Regions from separate parts of the Metabacillus mesotrionivorans genome, predicted to be linked through region 1. Evidence: riboswitches for the same ligand, from Rfam matches in the RefSeq annotation. Region 1 holds a riboswitch; each other region holds the start of a gene.
What was found. Region 1 has a riboswitch for S-adenosylmethionine ahead of mtnK (S-methyl-5-thioribose kinase). Riboswitches for the same ligand answer to the same signal wherever they lie in the genome.
Positions count from the first base shown of each region.

Region 1 (6,356 bases):
CGGGACAAGCTCGGTCAGGCTTCAGGATTTCAGTCCCATCAGTACAGACTGATTGAATTTGCCCTCGGCTATAAAACCACGCATGTTCTGGAAATTTACAAAAAAGATCAAGAGCTGCACAGCGAGCTGTCAAGAGCCCTTAAAAGCCCAAGCATTTACGATGTATCCATTCAGGCACTTGCTAAAGCAGGGCTTCCAATTAAAGATGAGATTCTGAACAGGGATCATTCACTGACCTATAAAGGTGATGCATCCGTAGAGGAAGCATGGCTGGAAGTATACCGGAACCCCGGTACCTACTGGGATTTATATGAGCTTGCTGAGAAATTGATTGATATTGAGGACTGGCTTCAGCAATGGCGTTTCCGCCACATGAAAACAGTCGAACGAATCATTGGATTTAAAAAAGGAACAGGCGGCTCTTCAGGTGTCACCTACTTAAAAAAAGTACTCGATCACCGTTTTTTCCCCGAACTGTGGGATATCCGGACAAAATTATGATGACATGGTCCCAAGCTGAATGCTTGGGATTTTTTTATTTGCGGTTGTGCTGTAGGCATCGTTTAAGAGCACTTATGGGTCCGGGCTAAATGTAGTTCTTGTTGAAAAAGTTGGTTAAGAACACTTGCGCGCCGGTGCCACTCACAATTGGTGGTGCAAACATCGTTTAAGAGCACTTTCGTATTGATGTGAATCGGAATTCTTGTTGCAAACATCGTTTAAGAACACTTTGGTCTTGCTGTGAATGGTAGTTCTTGTTGCAAACATCGTTTAAGAGCACTTTCGTCTTGCTGTGAATCGGAGTTCTTGTTGCAAACATCGTTTAAGAGCACTTTCGTCTTGCTGTGAATGCGAGTTCTTGTTGCAAACATCGTTTAAGAACACTTTTGTATCGAAGTGAATGGTAGTTCTTGTTGCAAACATCGTTTAAGAACACTTTCGACTTGCTGTGAATGGTAGTTCTTGTTGTAAACATCGTTTAAGTGCACTTACCCTCCTCCCCGGCAAGGCCGCAAGATTTTCAAAAACCTGATTGACAGAATTATCTAATTTGATTATCATCTAATTAGATAGCAATCGAATTAGATGGAGGGGAACAATCATACAGCTCGGCAAACTTGTCACATTTCACAAAGTAATGGGAGATGCTACGCGCATCCGGATACTGGCTCTTTTGGCGAAAAGCCCTAAAAACGGGCAGGCGCTTGCCGGAATACTGGGCCTGACGCCGCCTACCATCACACATCATTTAACGAAACTTAGAGAGATTGGCCTTGTCACTGAAAAACGGGTAAAAAACACCGTCTATTTTCAGGTGAACGAAAAGCTGCTGCAGCAGCTTTCGCTTGGGATGATGGAAATTGTCACTGGAAAAGGGGAGCTTGAGATGAATCAGGAAAAAACGGGTGAACATGCGAAAATTCTGGGGAATTATTTAACAAAGGATGGAAAATTAAAAACCATTCCGCCGCAGCGAAAAAGAAGGCTTATTGTTTTATATCACTTAGCTAAAGAGTTTGAGCCGGGAAGAAAATATCCGGAAAAAGAAATCAATGACATCATTAAAAAATATCACGAAGATTTTGCGACGATCAGGCGGGAATTGATAGTGAATCATATGATGTACCGCGAGAACAGCATCTATGAACTGAACCCCAAAGAGCTGTGGGCAAAAATTGAATAGGGGGGGTTTGTATGCTGACGTTTGTACCGGTGCAAAATGAACATCTTCTTGATGCAGAACTCTGTATCATGAACTCGAATCCTGCTTATAATTTGATTTCTGAAGACAGGGAAATGCTTAACAAGCAGGACATAGCAGAAGACAGGGAGGAAGGAAAAGCAGTCAGTGCCAAACGATTTTTAATCATGGACGGCGATGTTCCTGCAGGCATTTTTGAATATTGCCCGCTTAATCCGAGTGATAAAAAACCATGGATCGGCTTGTTTATTCTTCACCGTTCCTGCCAAGGAAAAGGATATGCCGCTGCAGTATATGAGACAGCAGAAAAGCTGCTTCAGCAAGACGGGTTTACCGAAATGAGGCTTGGAGTCCTGACAGAAAATGAGCGGGGCAGGAAGTTTTGGATGAAGATGGGGTATTCTGCTTTTAAAGAGGGAGTGTACAAAGGAAAGCCCATCATCCACTTCGCAAAACAAATCAAGTAGAGCCGGATGGCTCTACTTTTTGACTTTTTGAAAGAGGCTTTCTATTTCCAGCAGGTAGTCTCCGGATAAAACACCTTCCTCTGTAATAATGCCTGTGATCAATTCGTGAGGCGTTACATCAAATGCCGGATTAAAGACATGCACTCCTTCAGGTGCAACACGGCAGCCCGCTATATGAGTGATTTCTTCCGCATCACGTTCTTCTATTGGGATGTCATCCCCGCTCCCTGTCTCAGGATCAAACGTCGAAAGAGGCGCAGCTACATAAAACGGAATCTGGAAAGCATGTGCAAGAAGGGCAAGGCCGTATGTGCCGATTTTATTGGCTGTATCTCCATTTGCAGCAATCCGGTCAGCTCCGACAATGATGGCTGAAATCTGTTTTGTGCGGATCGTATGGGCAGCCATACTGTCTGTTATGAGCGTTACATCAACGCCTGCCTGCATTAGCTCCCATGTTGTCAGTCTTGATCCCTGCAGTACGGGACGTGTTTCACAGGCGTATACACTCAATGGGATTCCTCTTTCTTTTGCGAGATAAAAAGGCGATAGGGCCGTTCCGTATCTTGCTGTCGCAATAGAGCCTGCATTGCATATGGTCATAACAGCGTCACCTGCACTAAAAAGAGGCAGGGCATGTTCGCCGATTTTCCTGCACGTTTCTTCATCTTCAACTTGAATTTGAATCGCTTCATGCAGCAGAACTGTTTTTGCTTCTTCTGTGGACCGGGCATGCTGCACACTGTTTTTCAAGCGGCTGAGAGCCCAGAAAAGGTTGACGGCAGTCGGTCTTGAACTGGCAAGATAATCATGGTCGCGGGAAAGCCATTTTTGAAATTCCGAAATATCATCTGTTTCATATTTTTTTGCCGCGAGCGCGAGCCCGAAAGCAGCTGCAATGCCGATTGCAGGGGCTCCGCGCACTTTAAGGGTTTTGATGGCATCCCAGACCTCCTCAATCGTTTCGAGGTGCAGGTATTCACTCACAGCAGGCAGTTTCTGCTGATCAAGAAGGCGGATATAGAATTCTTTCCATTCGACAGAACGGGGTATGATGGATTGCTGATATGTCATGATGAATGCTCCTTATCTGACAGGTACTTGTTTGAAATAGTCTGCAATTTGTGCAGGTGTTTTGATGCTGCCGCGGTTCTTAACGAGTTTTTTTCCAAGTTCAAGCGCGCGGATTTTCGCTTCAATCTTTCTGTCATGCGGCTCTACCAAATCAAGGTCTGCAACGTGCGCAAGCCCGATTGTCCTTCTGATAATTTCCACACCGGCAAAGCCAACCGCATCTTCAAACGTTTTTTCCAGGATGAAGGAAAGATAGCCGTCGACTTCTGTGTAAACCTCAAGGCCGTCTTTCTCCCATGCTTTAGAAAACTCCCCGGCAAATACAGTCCAGGCCGTTTCAATATGATCCAGGAGGACCTGCTGTTTTGCTTCCTCACGCGAAATGGCATTCATCAATAAATTTGCCGTGAAATGCCCGTAGTCAAAACCAATTGGTCCATAATAAGCAAATTCGGGATCAATGACTTTTGTTGTTTCATCATCTGCAAAAATACTTCCTGTATGAAGATCTCCGTGAACAAGGGTCTCGGCTTCTGTTAAAAATTTATGCTTCAGCTTGGCAACTTCAAGCTTTAGTTCCGTGTCGTTCCAAATGGCTTCTGCTGCAGGTCTCAGTTCATCTTCAAAACTGTTTGATTCCACATCAAAAAAGGGATCTGTAAAAACGAAATCTTCCGTTATTTTGCAGAGCTCAGGGTTTGAAAACTGCTTTACCAGCTGCTTTTTTGTCTGCGGATTTAAAGCGAAATCCGAGCTGTAGAAAAGGGTTTTTCCAAGAAATTCACCAATGTGGCGCCCGAGAAGAGGGAAGTCTTTGCCTTCGATCAACCCAGCGCGTGCAATCTGAAGATGGGATAGGTCCTCCATGGCTGTTATGGCAAGTGTTTCATCTGAGTAATAGATCTTCGGCACGTATTCTCCTGCCGTATCAGCCTGCTTGAGCATGGCGCTGCTTTCAATTCTTGCGCGGTCAAGCGTAAGCGGCCAGCTCTCGCCAATAACCTTTGCATATGGAAGAGCCTGTTTAATGATCAGACCTTTATTTGATTGGTCGGTTATGCGGAAAACGAGATTTAAGTTGCCGTCTCCTATTTCCGTGCATGAAAGCACACTTTTTTCCTCAAATAATCCAAGCCTGAGGGCAAGAGTGACGGCAGCGCTTTCTGTTAATGGTTGATATGATTGATAGTTTGACATGGGTTTTTCCTCCGGTTTCATATGGACTTTTACTGCCAGCAGCAGGAACATGTCGTCTGAGAAAGAGGCTGTGCACATGTAAAAAAGCCTCTTTCACAGGGAAAGAGGCTTGAAGGCGCAGGCTTCGCACCTCTTATCTGCCAGAAAGATGTCTTTCTGCTGGAATTAGCACCGTGCCTTGTGGAAGATGTCTTCCGGCGCAAAAAGCTGCGCCCCATTTCGCAATGGTTTTACGGTCGGTTGCTGGGCATCATAGGGCCAAATCCCTCCGCCTGCTCTTGATAAGAGATTCTATTAGGTTTTGTTTTCGAATAATTCACAATTAATCACTTGTTCTGAATGTTAACAGGTTTAAAAGAAATATGTCAATGCTTTTTTTAGAAAGTTACAAATAAAAATGCGGAAGTCTGTCTTCAAAAACGGGAATTTGTTTACGGATTTCTTTTACCTTTTCCAGGTCGATTTCTGCTGTAAGGACGGCTTCCTCTGTTCCTGCTTCAGCAAGAATTTCTCCCCATGGATCAATGATCATAGAATGGCCGGCAAAGACGTTTGCAGGATCGCTGCCCGCCCGGTTGCAAGCAACAACGTAGCACTGATTTTCAATTGCGCGGCTGAGCAGCATGGTTTTCCAGTGATTAAGTCTCGGAAGCGGCCACTCCGCAACAACGAACAGGATTTCAGCTCCATTAACCGTATGAGCGCGGATCCATTCAGGAAAACGGATGTCATAGCAAATGACTCCGGCACTTTGAATTCCTTCAAGCTTAAAAAGTCCTTTTTCTGTGCCGCCGTTAAGATACAAGTGTTCATCCATCAGTTTGAAAAGGTGCAGTTTGCTGTATTCGTGCAGGAGTTCACCCTGGGTGTTAAACACATACATGGTGTTTGTTACTCCTGCTTCTGTTCTTTTAGCTACAGACCCTGCTATGATATTAACCGAGCAGTTTTTTGAAAGGCCGCTCATCAGGGAAAGGGTGCGTTTTCCTTCTTCATCTGCCAGCACATCAAGACGTGTCAGGTCATATCCGGTCGTCCATAATTCCGGCAGGACAATAACATCAGGATTGTCGCTGAGCATGATGGATTTTATCTTTTTTTCCGCTGCTGCAATGTTTTCTTCCGGTTTTCCGAATGCAATGTCTGTCTGCAGGCAGGCGATTTTAAGTTTCATATACGTCATCTCCGCTAAAAAATATTTTCCTTTACAAGCTGACTATAACAATATATGATTTTTGACTAGAATTTCAAGAATTTTCACAAGAAGGTGCAAAGATGAAAAAGTTTGAGCAATCAACGCTATTGAATAATCTTCCGAAACAATTTTTTGCAAGTCTCGTTGCAAAAGTAAATGCGAGTATTGAGGCCGGGCATGATGTCATTAATCTTGGCCAGGGGAATCCCGATCAGCCGACGCCGCCTCATATTGTAAAAGCTCTGCAGGAAGCGGCAGGCAAACCGGACTATCACAAATATTCACCGTTTAGAGGACAGCGCTTTTTAAAAACGGCGATAGCAGAATTTTATCAAAGGGAATATAGCGTCACACTGGATCCTGACACAGAAGTGGCCATTCTTTTTGGGGGAAAGGCAGGTCTTGTGGAAATTCCGCAGTGTCTCCTTAATCCCGGTGAGACAGTTCTAGTTCCCGATCCGGGCTATCCGGATTATTGGTCAGGAGTGGAGCTTGCGAGGGCCCGTATGGAATATATGCCTCTTTTGAAGGAAAATGAGTTTTTGCCTGACTACTCTAAGCTCTCAGAAAAAGCGAAGGCGGATGCAAAGCTCATGTTTTTAAACTATCCGAACAACCCTACAGGGGCAGTGGCCAGCAGGAGCTTTTTCGATGAAACGGTTGCGTTTGCAGAAGAAAATGATATATGCGTCGTCCATGATTTTGCTTATGGAGGCATCGG
Region 1 is NZ_JBQMFF010000001.1:593,143-599,498, forward strand. Features, by position in the region: gene kynA (tryptophan 2,3-dioxygenase) at 1-501, shown strand, start outside; gene ACTSEZ_RS02975 (DUF2087 domain-containing protein) at 1,103-1,684, shown strand; gene ACTSEZ_RS02980 (GNAT family N-acetyltransferase) at 1,696-2,169, shown strand; gene mtnA (S-methyl-5-thioribose-1-phosphate isomerase) at 2,182-3,243, opposite strand; gene mtnK (S-methyl-5-thioribose kinase) at 3,256-4,440, opposite strand; SAM riboswitch class I at 4,571-4,728, opposite strand; gene ACTSEZ_RS02995 (carbon-nitrogen family hydrolase) at 4,826-5,614, opposite strand; gene ACTSEZ_RS03000 (pyridoxal phosphate-dependent aminotransferase) at 5,716-6,356, shown strand, end outside.

Region 2 (6,356 bases), 400 kb from region 1:
ATCTCAATTTGAAATTATTAAAAAAGCAGGCTTTTTCGCTGACCTTTCCAATGAGGAATTTGTTCAAAATTACAATGAAAACCTTATAGAATCAGGAAAGGCAGACGGCAAACAGCTTGCCGTTCCGCTGCAGCTTGTCTACAACCAGCCTGTCTATAATGCAGGTATTTTCGAAGAGCTGGGTCTTGAGCCTCCTAAAGACTGGGAAGGGTTTTTGGCTCTTTGCGAAACTCTTAAAGAAAACGGCTATACCCCTATCGCCTTCCCTGGAGCTGACATTGGTCCCGGACAGCTGATGAACAGCATGATGATGAACAATGCCCCGGACGAAGAGATTTTTGCAAAGCTTATGGCCGGCGATGCAAAATTGACAGATGAGTGGTGGGTCAAGACGCTTTCTCAATTTAAAGAGCTTACTGACAATGGCTACATTGCTAAAGAAGCCCTCGGCACAAAGCATGACGGCGCCATTGCGCTGATGGCCCAGGAAAAAGCAGGAATGCTTGCAAGCGGATCTTACGCTATGGCCGGCATCAAGCAGCAAAATCCGGACATCAAGCTCCAGCTTCTTGCGCCAATCACAGTTGCTGAAAATGAAGCAAAATACGAGGGTGTTCACACAACCACGTTCATGCTTGCAGTCAACAGCAAGTCAGAAAAGCAGGATGCTGCAAAAAAATTCGTGAGCTTCCTTTCTGAAACCGAAAACGCAGGCGAATATGCGAATAAAACCGGCCAGCACGTAACACTTAAAGATGTCACGTATGAGTCTGAAGAACTGAAAGATACAGCTGTCTGGATGGAAAAGAACACCCGATTCCAACCGCGCTTTCTGATTCCGAATGCAGATGTTGAAAAAGCGGTGATCGCGTCCATACAGTCTGTCATCGGAGGAACAGATCCTGAAAAAGCAGCTGCAGAAGCACAAAAAATCGTTGAGCAGAACTTAAGCAAGTAAACCGGAGAAGAGGGGGAAAGCCCCTCTTCTTCTCATCATGAAAGGAGGCCTTTTCATTGCTGAAACATAACAAATCACTGCTGTTCTTTCTGGCTCCCGGCATTCTTGTGTACAGCATCTTTTTTATCTACCCGACACTGAGCGCCTTCTTTTACTCGTTTACCAACTGGGACGGCATATCCCCTGATTTTGATTTCGTCGGAGTGACCAATTACATTAATTTGGCGACAAATGATTCTATTTTTGCAAAAGCACTTGGAAACAACGTAAAATTCATGCTGTTTGTCGTTGTCTTTCAAACGCTGTTTTCCCTTGTCTTTGCCCTGTTCCTGATTAAAAACACAAGGACCAATGTTTTTTTCAGGGCGCTGTTCTTTTTTCCTACGATTCTATCCTCTGTTTCAGTCGCCTTTATCTGGTCGTTTATTTACGATCCAAACCTTGGGCTCCTTAAAACCATTCTTACAGGGCTGCAGCTTGATTTCCTTGCACAGAACTGGCTGGGTGATGAGAAAATCGCCATTTTTTCAATAGCTGTCGTGCAAGTATGGTTTCATACTGGACAGATGATTATCATTTTTGTTGCCGGTCTTCAAAGTATTCCTGCCGATCTTTACGAAGTGGCTAAAATAGAAGGGGCAAGCAGATGGCAGACGTTCAAAAAAGTAACATGGCCGCTTGTTGCTCCCGCAGCAACCATCGTTGTGGCCTACACTACAATCCAATCTTTTAAAGCGTTCGATCTGATCTTTGCCATGACGCGCGGAGGTCCGAACTATTCAACGGAGATTATCGCAACCCTGATTTACACAACGGCATTCAGGAGCTTTAAATTCGGCTATGCATCGGCAGAATCCGTTATTTTTATGGCCGTCATTGCCCTGATTACGTTTGTGCAGTTTAAAGCACTGCGCGCAAACAGGGTCGACTACTGAGGAAAGGGTGACGAACGTTGAAAGGAACAAAGTACGGACTCATATTAATATACGCAGCCATTATCATCATTCCGATTTTCGCCATCTTTTTAACAACGTTTAAAACGATTGCTGAAATGTATGAAAATGTGCTCGGACTGCCTGAACGATTTTCGGTGTCAAATTACATATCTATTTTTCAAGAGCAGTCGATGGGCCTTTATTTTCAGAACAGCTCGATTGTCACGCTTGTATCCGTCTTTCTGACGCTGTTTTTTGCAAGCCTGATCGCCTATGCCATCACGCGAATCGGCGGTGTGTTCAGCGCTGCTGTGTTCGGTTTCTTTACACTTGGCATGATGATTCCTGCGCAGGTGAACATGATTCCGCTTTATCAGCTGATTTTTCAGCTGAAGCTGACGAACAGTCTTGTGGGGCTTATGATCGTCAACATTGCGGCTACCTTGCCCGTTGCTGTTTTTATCCTCACAGGATTCATGAAAACTCTGCCGAAATCGTTATTTGAAGCCGGATCCATTGACGGCGCCGGGAACTGGCTGATGTACCGCAAAATTGCCTTGCCGCTCTCGCTTCCATCGCTGTCTGCAACAGCCATTTTTCTGTTCGTGATGCACTGGAACGACCTGCTTTATCCGCTCCTCTTTATCACGAAAGATGAATACAAAACCTTGCCGCTTGCTCTGCTTGAATTCCAGGGGGAGTACATGACAAACTATCCGATGCTGTTCACCGGCGTGATGATTGCCTCTGCGCCGCTGATTATCGCCTACATCTTCCTTCAGAAATATTTTATTGCGGGAATGACAGCAGGCTCAGTGAAGGGCTGAGTTTTTTGCCCCAAACCCTTGCATTTATGAAAAAAGTGAGGTAAGGTAATAAAAACATTTAAAAAATTCATACTATTTATTCTTATCCAGAGAGGTGGAGGGTTCTGGCCCTGTGAAACCTCAGCAACCGGAAAAGATCAGGCGGATGCCTGATCGAACCAAGGTGCTAATTCCAGCAAGCTTGAATGCTTGGGAGATAAGAGGAAGCCAGTTTTGCCGAACCAGCGTCTTCTTCTTATATGAGGAAGGCGCTTTTTATTTTTCCAATGTATACGAGACAGCCCGGTTCAGGGCGTGTAAAAAGAAGAAATGACAAACAGGATGGTGTTTAAACATGTCGGAACGCATTGAAACAACTTTGGCGCAAATCGGGAATCGCAGTGAAAACATAACGGGAACGGTAAATCCCCCCGTCTACTTTTCAACAGCATACAGACATAACGGAATCGGTGAATCAACAGGGTTTGATTACATCAGGACGGGGAATCCGACGAGAACGATTTTAGAACAAGCAATCGCAGATCTTGAGCACGGCGATCAGGGATATGCGTTCAGTTCGGGAATGGCGGCCATTCAGACGCTGATGGCCCTGTTTAAAAGCGGGGATGAACTGATTGTCTCCTCCGATTTGTACGGCGGAACATACCGCTTGTTTGAACGGGAATGGCGCAAATACGGCCTCGTTTTCCATTACGCAGATTTTAAAGACGGGGACTGTACGCAGCAGCTGATCAATGAACGCACAAAGGCGATTTTTCTGGAGACTCCGACAAATCCTTTGATGCAGGAAACAGAGGTCAGCGACATAGCCGAAATTGCACGGGAACACAATTTGCTGCTGATAGTTGATAATACGTTCTACACGCCGATTCTGCAGAAGCCGATTTTAGACGGAGCCGATATTGTCATTCACAGTGCAACCAAATATTTGGGCGGACATAACGATGTACTTGCAGGCCTTGTCGTCGCAAAAGGCAAAGAGCTGTGCGAAGAGCTCGCACAGCATCATAATGCAATAGGCGGAGTGCTCTCCCCGTTTGATTCATGGCTTTTGATCCGCGGGATGAAGACACTTGCTTTAAGGATGAATCAGCATGAAAAAAATGCAGGACAGCTTGCGGCATTTTTGGAGAGCCAATCCGAAGTAACAGATGTTTTGTATCCGGGTAAAGGCGGAATGCTTTCGTTCAGGCTTCAAAAGGAAGAGTGGGTCAACCCGTTTTTAAAAGCTCTGAAGACGATAACATTCGCAGAGAGCCTCGGAGGCGTGGAGAGCTTTATCACATATCCGGCCACACAGACACATATGGATATTCCTGAAGAGATCAGAGCAGCAAATGGCGTATGCAACCGCCTCCTGCGCTTTTCAGTCGGAATTGAACACGCAGGTGATCTGGAGCGGGATCTGGTTCAGGCATTTGAACTTATGAAGGAGGCAGATAAAGTTGAGCAGCGGTAAGTGGACATTCGAGACGAAACTGCTTCACAACAGTCATAAGGCGCAGAAAGACACAGGGGCGGTCAGCGTTCCCATCCATCATTCATCAACGTTTCACCAGTTTGATTTTGACGATTACGGCAAATTCGACTACGGGCGTTCAGGCAATCCGACCCGGGAAACACTCGAGCAGGCCATCACTGAACTTGAAGGCGGAACGAGAGGCTTTGCTTTTGCATCCGGGATGGCAGCAATCTCCACCTGTTTTTTGCTCCTGTCAAAAGGCGACCACGTCCTGATTACAGAGGATGTGTACGGCGGAACGTACCGGATCATCACAGACGTGCTCAGCAGATTCGGCATCGAGTACAGCTTTGTTGACATGACCGATCTGCATGAAGTGGCCTCTCATATCAGGCCGAATACAAAAGTCATTTACGTTGAAACACCGTCCAATCCTTTGTTGAAAATTACGGATATCCGCGGAATTACAAAGCTTGCAAAGGCAAACGGATGCCTGACGTTTTTAGATAATACGTTTTTGACTCCAGCCCTGCAGCGGCCGATTGAACTCGGCGTCGACATCGTCCTTCACAGCGCAACGAAATTCCTTGCCGGACACAGCGACGTCCTTGCAGGCCTTGCCGTTGTAAAAGGAGAAGAGCTTGCGGAGAGGGTTCAAAAGCTGCAGAACGCATTTGGGGCCGTACTCGGTGTCCAGGACTGCTGGCTCGTCCTCAGGGGCATGAAAACATTGAACGTAAGGCTGCAGCAGTCCAGCGAGTCTGCACGAAAACTTGCAGCCTATTTATCCCGTCATAAAGCGATCCGGAACGTCTACTACCCGGGACTCACCTTTCATCCGGGGCACTCGATTCAGCGGTATCAGGCAGATGGTCCCGGGGCTGTCCTGTCTTTCACACTGGCAAACGAGGATGCCGTCCGCACGCTCGTTAAAAATGTTGAGCTCCCGGTATTTGCGGTAAGCCTTGGAGCGGTCGAGTCCATTCTGTCCTATCCGGCCAGAATGTCCCACGCAGCGATGCCAAAAGAAGAACGTGAGCGCCGCGGAATAACGGACGGACTTCTCCGCATCAGCGTCGGGCTGGAAAATGCGGATGACCTGATCAAAGATTTTGAACAGGCGCTTGCAAAACTGCCGGCGAGTGCTGTGGAGAATAAATTAAGAGCTTAATAGAAAACATGACGCTTGCAGCAGACGGTTTTCAGAGAAGATTATATGGCCTCGAATGAAAGAAAAACATCTGAAAAAACAGAGAAAACACATTTTTCCATCTTTGAAAGAATGATATAGTTTTAGGGAAAGGTGGGAAAATGTGTGGGCTGTTTAGGGTTTTTGTTCAGGATTTTCTTTCTGCTGGGAGCTTCATTCTTGGTTTTCTTTACAGGATTAACTGCATTCGTTGAATTTGTAACACTTCCTTTTGACGGTACATTCAGCAAATTTATCACGTATTACGCCTTCTGGCTTGCCGGCAGCTATTTTACCGGCTGGTTTATCGACGTGAAAATGCGGAATGATGAGATGGATACGACCGGCAGCTTCATTCTGGATGCACTGATCTGGTTCAATTTACTGAATTACAAATTCATGAACCGGTTTGTTTTCAGAAGAAAAAAGGCAAGTGCTGACCGCGTTCCGCCGGTGTAAGCTTGCTTTTTTTACATAAAGCAGACCGAAAAAAACGGAAGACCCTTGACTCGATGTTGAGGGTCTTTACTAGTAGTTGGAGGGAATGCAGAATGAGTTACAGCTATGTTTCACACTTGGAATGCCCGAAGTGCGGGACCGAGTATTCAGTTAAGGATGTGCAGCAGCTTTGCACATGCGGATCTCCTCTTTTGGTGCGCTACCATTTAGATCAAGTGAAGAGTATGTTAACAAAAGAAGAAATCAGCAGACGGGAAAACAGTTTGTGGAGATATCATGAACTGCTGCCGGTTGAGGATCCAAAACATGTGGTTTCAATGGGCGAGGGAATGACTCCTCTTTTGAAAATGGACAGGCTTGGTTCAGAGTACGGTCTAACTCAGCTGCTGATGAAGGATGAAGGGCTGATACCGACCGGTTCCTTTAAGGCGAGGGGAGCGGCTGTAGGAATTTCAAAAGCGAAGGAGCTTGGCGTAAAGACCTTTGCCATGCCGACAAACGGAAATGCAGGTGCAGCCTGGTCGCT
Region 2 is NZ_JBQMFF010000001.1:197,638-203,993, forward strand. Features, by position in the region: gene ACTSEZ_RS00910 (ABC transporter substrate-binding protein) at 1-958, shown strand, start outside; gene ACTSEZ_RS00915 (carbohydrate ABC transporter permease) at 1,018-1,893, shown strand; gene ACTSEZ_RS00920 (carbohydrate ABC transporter permease) at 1,911-2,720, shown strand; SAM riboswitch class I at 2,800-2,923, shown strand; gene ACTSEZ_RS00925 (methionine biosynthesis PLP-dependent protein) at 3,055-4,179, shown strand; gene metC (cystathionine beta-lyase) at 4,166-5,353, shown strand; gene ACTSEZ_RS00935 (hypothetical protein) at 5,552-5,830, shown strand; gene ACTSEZ_RS00940 (threonine synthase) at 5,923-6,356, shown strand, end outside.
Region 2: linked by a shared signal. The riboswitch ahead of ACTSEZ_RS00925 (methionine biosynthesis PLP-dependent protein) and the one ahead of mtnK (S-methyl-5-thioribose kinase) in region 1 are both predicted to bind S-adenosylmethionine.

Region 3 (6,356 bases), 540 kb from region 1:
TCAGCGCTTTACATACTTGCCCCGGTACCAAACAACTTCAGCAATATTGACTGGGAACAGCATCAGGAAGAGTTCCGGGAACTCGTGTTTGAGACACTTGAACGGAAAACACAGTTTAAAAACTTGAGAAATCATATTGAAACTGAAAAAATCATTACGCCAAAGAACTGGGAAGAAGACATTCTTGTCTATAAAGGAGCAACCTTTAATTTAGGCCATCAGCTGACACAGATGATGGTGCTCAGACCGCACAACAAATTTGAAGAGCTGAACAACTGCTGGCTTGTAGGAGGAGGAACACATCCGGGCAGCGGGCTTCCTACCATCCTCGAATCAGCAAGGATCACGACTAATGCCATAATGGACGAAACCAGTCATGCTCTACCAATCAAATCTGAAAAGAAATTGGGGAATGCACTATGAAAATTGCAATAGCGGGCGGCGGCATTGGCGGGCTTATTTCAGCTCTTATGCTCAGGAAAAAAGGATATGAGGTCAGTTTGTTTGAAAAGAGAGACAGACTCGGGGGAAGGCTTGCCTTTACAGAAGAGCAGGGGTACAGGATCGATGAAGGCCCGACAATTGTTCTTTTGCCGGAAATGCTCACATCCATTTTGAATGAAGCAGGAATTAGCCGTGATCAGTACGAATTAATCAATATTAATCCGCTTTATAAACTGCACTTTAAAGATGGGTCTTCGTACAAGAAATACAATTCCATTGAACGGCAGATCCAGGAGATAAAGGAGAACTTTCCGGGAAATGAAGAAGGCTTCGTTCAGTTCATGAAGGATATGGAGATCCGCTTTAACCTTGGACGGGACCAGTTTCTCGAGAAATCTTTTCATGATAAGCGAACGTTCTGGACACGCAACAATCTGAAAACACTCATGCATCTGAAAGCTTATAAATCTGTAAACAACTCTCTAAAAGCCTATTTTCAGGATGAGAGAATCCGGCAGGCCTATTCCCTGCAGACGCTGTATATCGGAGGCAATCCGCTTGATTCACCGGCCCTTTATTCGCTTATTTCATTCAGCGAGCATAAGCATGGCATTTATTATCTGAAAGGCGGTTATGCTTCCCTTGTAACGGTTCTTGAAAACGCCCTTCTAAATTCTGGCGTAAAGGTGATGAAAAATGCTACTGTTGAGAGAGTGGTAACAGATGGCGTGCAAGCAGCAGCTCTGATTGTAAATGGAGAAGAAGTCAAGGCGGATGCCTTTGTTTTAAACGGCGATTTTCCGGGCGCATCAAAGATGATTCCAAAGGAGTCAATGCCTGCAAGAAACTATACGGCGTCATCCAGCTGTGTTCTGCTTTACTTCGGACTGGACAAAGTCTACAGGGATTCACCTGTGCATCAGTTTTTCATGGGCTCGAATTTTCAGCAGCATATGAAAGAAATCTTTGAAACGAAAGAAGTTCCGTCAGATCCTTCCATCTACGCATTTCATCCTTCTGTAATCGATTCCTCACTTGCACCCGAGGGACACGGCGTTTTATACGCGCTTGTGCCGGTGCCGTCAGGCAGTTCGATCAACTGGGGGGAACAGGAAGGGTTCGTTGAAAAGATTATTGATCAGCTTGAAGAAAGAGGATTCCCCGGACTCAGAAAGTCGATCCAGTGGAAAAAAGTCAGAACACCGGATGACAAAGAAATGGAAGGACTCTTTCAGGGGGGAAGCTTCGGCATCGCTCCGACTTTGTTTCAATCCGGCGTGTTCAGACCGCAGGTTAAACCATCCAAGCTCACAAACGTTTATGCAGCAGGAGCTTCGATTCACCCCGGAGGCGGAGTCCCGATCGTGATGCAGGGGGCGAAGCTGATGGTTTCTGCCATCTTATCCGATCATCAAAACAAAGAGAGGGAAGGAGTGAGTCTGAGTGGTTGATTTAAAACAGGCCTATCAGCAATGTGAAGAAGTCATCCGGCATCATTCTAAAACTTTCTATAAAGCTTTTTCGCTTCTGCCTCCCAAAAAAAGAAAAGCAGTGTGGGCTGTATATGCGTTCTGCAGAATCGTCGATGACATCGTAGACGAGGGAGAGAGGCCAAGCGAAGAATTAATGGAGTTCACGGCTGAATTCGACTCTTTTCTAAGAGGCGACTACTCCAGAGACAATTTCATGTGGGTGGCCCTTCACGATACATTCACCAATTATGATATGGATGTGGAAGCTTTCCGGGATATGATTAAAGGGCAGGGAATGGATCTTGTCAAAATCCGCTATCAGTCTATGGAAGAAGTGCTCGATTATTCGTATCACGTTGCAAGCACAGTCGGCCTCATGCTTTTGCCGGTGCTTGCTCCGAAAAAGACAAACGTTCTTCGGGAAGGGGCTATTGCTCTTGGACTCGGTATGCAGCTGACGAATATCCTAAGGGATATCGGAGAAGATCTTGAACGCGGCCGCATTTATGTCCCTGAAGAGGTGATGGCACGACATAAAATGACCGAATTTGATCTGCAGCAGCAGAAAGTTACCCCTGAATTCATCAGAGTATGGGAGCATCTTGCGGCAGAAGCGGAAAAGCATTATGATACAGCGATGCTGACTATGCATGAATACCCTCTGCATTCCCGCGCACCTGTGAAAGCGGCCGGCCACTTTTACCGTGCGATCCTTAATAAAATCCGCTTGAATGACTACAATGTGTTCGGTGAGCGGAATTTTGTGTCAAGTGAAGAAAAACATGCGATCCTTTCGCAGATCTGATTTTGAACACAGCTCTGCGCTGCACCGTCTTCATCGGGACGGTGCTTTTTAGCAGATTGTTAATCTTACTATTTTGATTATTCTAAAATAGTGATTGACAGAACCCAATACACAGTATAAGATTACGTTATTCAATTTAATAGCTTGCTTATCAAGAGTGACTGAGGGAACAGGCCCTGCGACGTCCGGCAACCTCCTTAATTGGAACGGTGCTAAATCCTGCAGAATGTTCTTCATTCTGAAAGATAAGTCGTCATACATACGATTCCTCTTTCTGAATGAAGGAGGAATTTTTTTATTCAATCTAGGGGGAAAGAGACATGAAGAAAATGGTATTGGCATTATTAGTGGCAGGAGCGGGAATCCTGTCTGCGTGCGGCGCAGAAGAAACAAATGGAGAGAAGAAAGAAATTAAAATCGGCGCATCAGCCGGTCCATACACAGATATGGTGGAACTGGCCATTAAACCCGGCCTTGAAAAGAAAGGATATGAAGTTGAGGTTGTTCAGTTCAACGATTATATTCAGCCTAATAATGCCCTTGGCAATGATGAACTGGATGCCAACCTGTTTCAGCACAAAATTTACATGGAAACATTCGCTGAGCAAAGCAAACTGGAGCTTTCGGAAATTATCACAGTGCCGACGGCCCCAATGGGATTGTATTCTGATAAAGTAAAGGACATTGATGAAGTCAAAGAGGGTGCCTCAGTCGCCATTCCAAACGATCCGACGAATGCTGCCCGGGCGCTTCATATTCTAAAGGACGCAGGACTGATTCAGTTAAATGAAGAGGTCAGCCCGCTTCAAGTATCTGAAAAAGATGTGACGGAGAATATAAAAAAACTGACGTTCCTTCCGATCGAAGCTGCACAGCTTCCAAGAGCTGTAGAAGATGCGGACCTTTCTGCCGTACCGGGGAATTTTGCCCTTGCGGCTAAAATGGATCTTGCGGATGCGGTGACTCTTGAGAACATGAACGATGTACACCGCAATCGCGTTGTGATGAACACAAAAGACGCTGAGTCGGAAATCGCCGAGGATATTAAAGACGTTGTTGAATCCGAGGAGTTTGAGAAGGCAATAGACAAAGATTTTGAAGGATTTGGAAAACCGGAGTGGATGGAAGAGAAATAAATAGAGCAGAATGAAAACAGTCCGAGGCGGGCTGTTTTTCTGCTTCTTTCCTTGAGTAAATTCGCTTCCTCTGAAATAATTGAAATTACAGTTTGTCCTAAACCTGAATGAAAACAAGAAAGGAGACAGGATGAAAAATTTAACCAGCGGATGGAACTTTGACAACAGCTACATGCGGCGTCACTCTTTTTTGCCAGTCAGACACCGGCTCCTGCAAGCACTCCTGAGATGGTGATGTTTAATGAAAAACTGGCTGTTTCTCTCGGGCTCAGTGCTGACACATTAAAAAGAGATGCGGACGTTTTTGCCGGAAACCGGATTCCTGATGGTGCAGAGCCGCTTGCACAAGCTTACGCAGGTCATCAATTCGGACATTTTACAATGCTTGGGGACGGCCGGGCGATCCTGATTGGTGAACATCTGACGCCGGATGACAGAAGAATCGATATTCAGCTGAAGGGCGGAGGAAGGACAAAATTTTCCCGGGGAGGCGACGGCCGGGCTGCTCTTGGTCCGATGCTTCGGGAGTACATCATCAGTGAAGCCATGCATGGCCTCGGCATCCCGACGACACGGAGTCTTGCAGTGGTCAAAACGGGAGACGCTGTGATCAGGGAATCGTTTTTGCCTGGTGCGGTTCTGACCCGGATCGCTTCAAGCCACATTAGGGTTGGCACCTTCCAGTATGCGGCTAACTGGGGAAGCATAGAGGATTTAAAGACGCTTGCTGACTATGCAATCAAGCGGCATGATCCGGAGATTGAAGAAAATGAACACGCCTATTTGTCCTTTTTAAAGAAAGTGATTGACCGTCAGGCTGAACTTATTGCCAAATGGCAGCTTGCAGGATTTATTCACGGTGTCATGAACACAGACAACATGACAATCAGCGGAGAAACCATCGATTACGGACCATGTGCCTTCATGGACGCATATAATCCTGAAACCGTGTTTAGCTCCATAGATGTAAACGGCCGCTATGCATACGGAAACCAGCCTTACATCGGCGGCTGGAACCTTGCAAGACTGGCAGAATCCCTTTTGCCGCTGCTTCATGAGGATGAGGAAAAGGCGGTTGAAATTGCGCAGGATGCCCTCTCAGCGTACAGTGATTTGTATCAGCAGTATTGGCTTAATGGAATGAGGGCCAAATTGGGCTTGTTCACTCAGGAAGAAGAGGACGAGTCGCTTGTTAAGGAATGGCTGAAAATGATGCAGAAGCATCGTGCGGATTACACAAATTCGTTCAAGTCGCTCACGACGGGTTCATACGGGGACTCTGCCCTGTTTCAATCAGAGGAGTTCGGAAAGTGGAATCTTCTTTGGGAAGAGAGGCTAAGCAGGGAGACGCAATCAAAAGAGGAGTCGCTGCAGCTGATGAAAAACAGCAACCCCGCAGTCATTGCCCGCAATCACCGGGTAGAAGAGGCCCTTGCAGCCGCTGCCGAGGGAGATTACAGTGTGACTGAGAGGCTGCTGCGTGTATTGGAAAATCCGTATGCGTACTCCCCGGAACAGGAAGAATACTGCAAGCTTCCTCCGAATGACGATCAGCCTTACAAGACTTATTGCGGTACGTGAGATTATAAAAAACTGTTTCCCTCATTCAGGGAAACAGTTTTTTAGCTTCTGTGCCTTGAAGCAACAGCCTCTCCGACGTTCATACCGCTCAGGGTTACCATGGGCGAACCTCCTCCGGGATGGGTGCTGCCGCCAACGAAGGAAAGATTGCGGATGTCTTTTGAAAAATTGGAAGGACGGAGAAAGGCGTCCATTTTTCTGTTGGCTGAGATGCCGTAAAGAGCTCCGCGGTATGCTCCGAACGTGTCTGCGATTTCAAGCGGAGTTATGACTCTTTCACAGGCAAGCTGACTTCGGATCTCGAGTCCTTTTGCCTCCAGAATATCATAGATCCGTTCCTTGTATTCTTCTGCATCGGCAGCAAGCTCTCCCTCTTTTGTAAGAGCGGGGGCGTTGACCAAAATGAACAGGTTGTCTCCTGACGGGGATACGCTTTTGTCCGTATACGAGGAATTGCTGATGTAGATGGTCGGCTCGCCGCTGTACCGATGCTCAGAAAACAGATCATTAAATTCCTTTTTGTAATCCTTAGAGAAAAAGACATTATGGTGCAAAAGCTCCTTATGTCTTTTTTTCAGGCCGGCCAAAATGACAAATGCAGAGATGGACGGCTGGTAGCTGTCGCGCTTTGAAGCTTTAAATCCCGGACGGTGCTGCTCGTCAACAAGTTCAGGATATGCCTGAAGCAGGTCGGCATTCATGATGACTTCATCCGCTTGAAAAGATCGTCCGTCTTCCAGCAGAACAGATGACACCTTCTTATCTTTCACTTGGAGCCTGTTCACCTTCGACCCAAAGTGAAACCGCACGCCGAGTTTTTCTGCAGCTGCTTTAAATCCTTCTGCAATTTTCACATTCCCGCCTTCAACGTAATAAACGCCCTGCACAAGTTCAAGATAAGCAATCATTGAAAAAGTG
Region 3 is NZ_JBQMFF010000001.1:55,532-61,887, forward strand. Features, by position in the region: gene ACTSEZ_RS00230 (phytoene desaturase family protein) at 1-423, shown strand, start outside; gene ACTSEZ_RS00235 (phytoene desaturase family protein) at 420-1,895, shown strand; gene ACTSEZ_RS00240 (phytoene/squalene synthase family protein) at 1,888-2,721, shown strand; SAM riboswitch class I at 2,867-2,973, shown strand; gene ACTSEZ_RS00245 (MetQ/NlpA family ABC transporter substrate-binding protein) at 3,042-3,857, shown strand; partial or broken gene ACTSEZ_RS00250 (protein adenylyltransferase SelO) at 3,988-5,438, shown strand; gene ACTSEZ_RS00255 (phytoene desaturase family protein) at 5,480-6,356, opposite strand, start outside.
Region 3: linked by a shared signal. The riboswitch ahead of ACTSEZ_RS00245 (MetQ/NlpA family ABC transporter substrate-binding protein) and the one ahead of mtnK (S-methyl-5-thioribose kinase) in region 1 are both predicted to bind S-adenosylmethionine.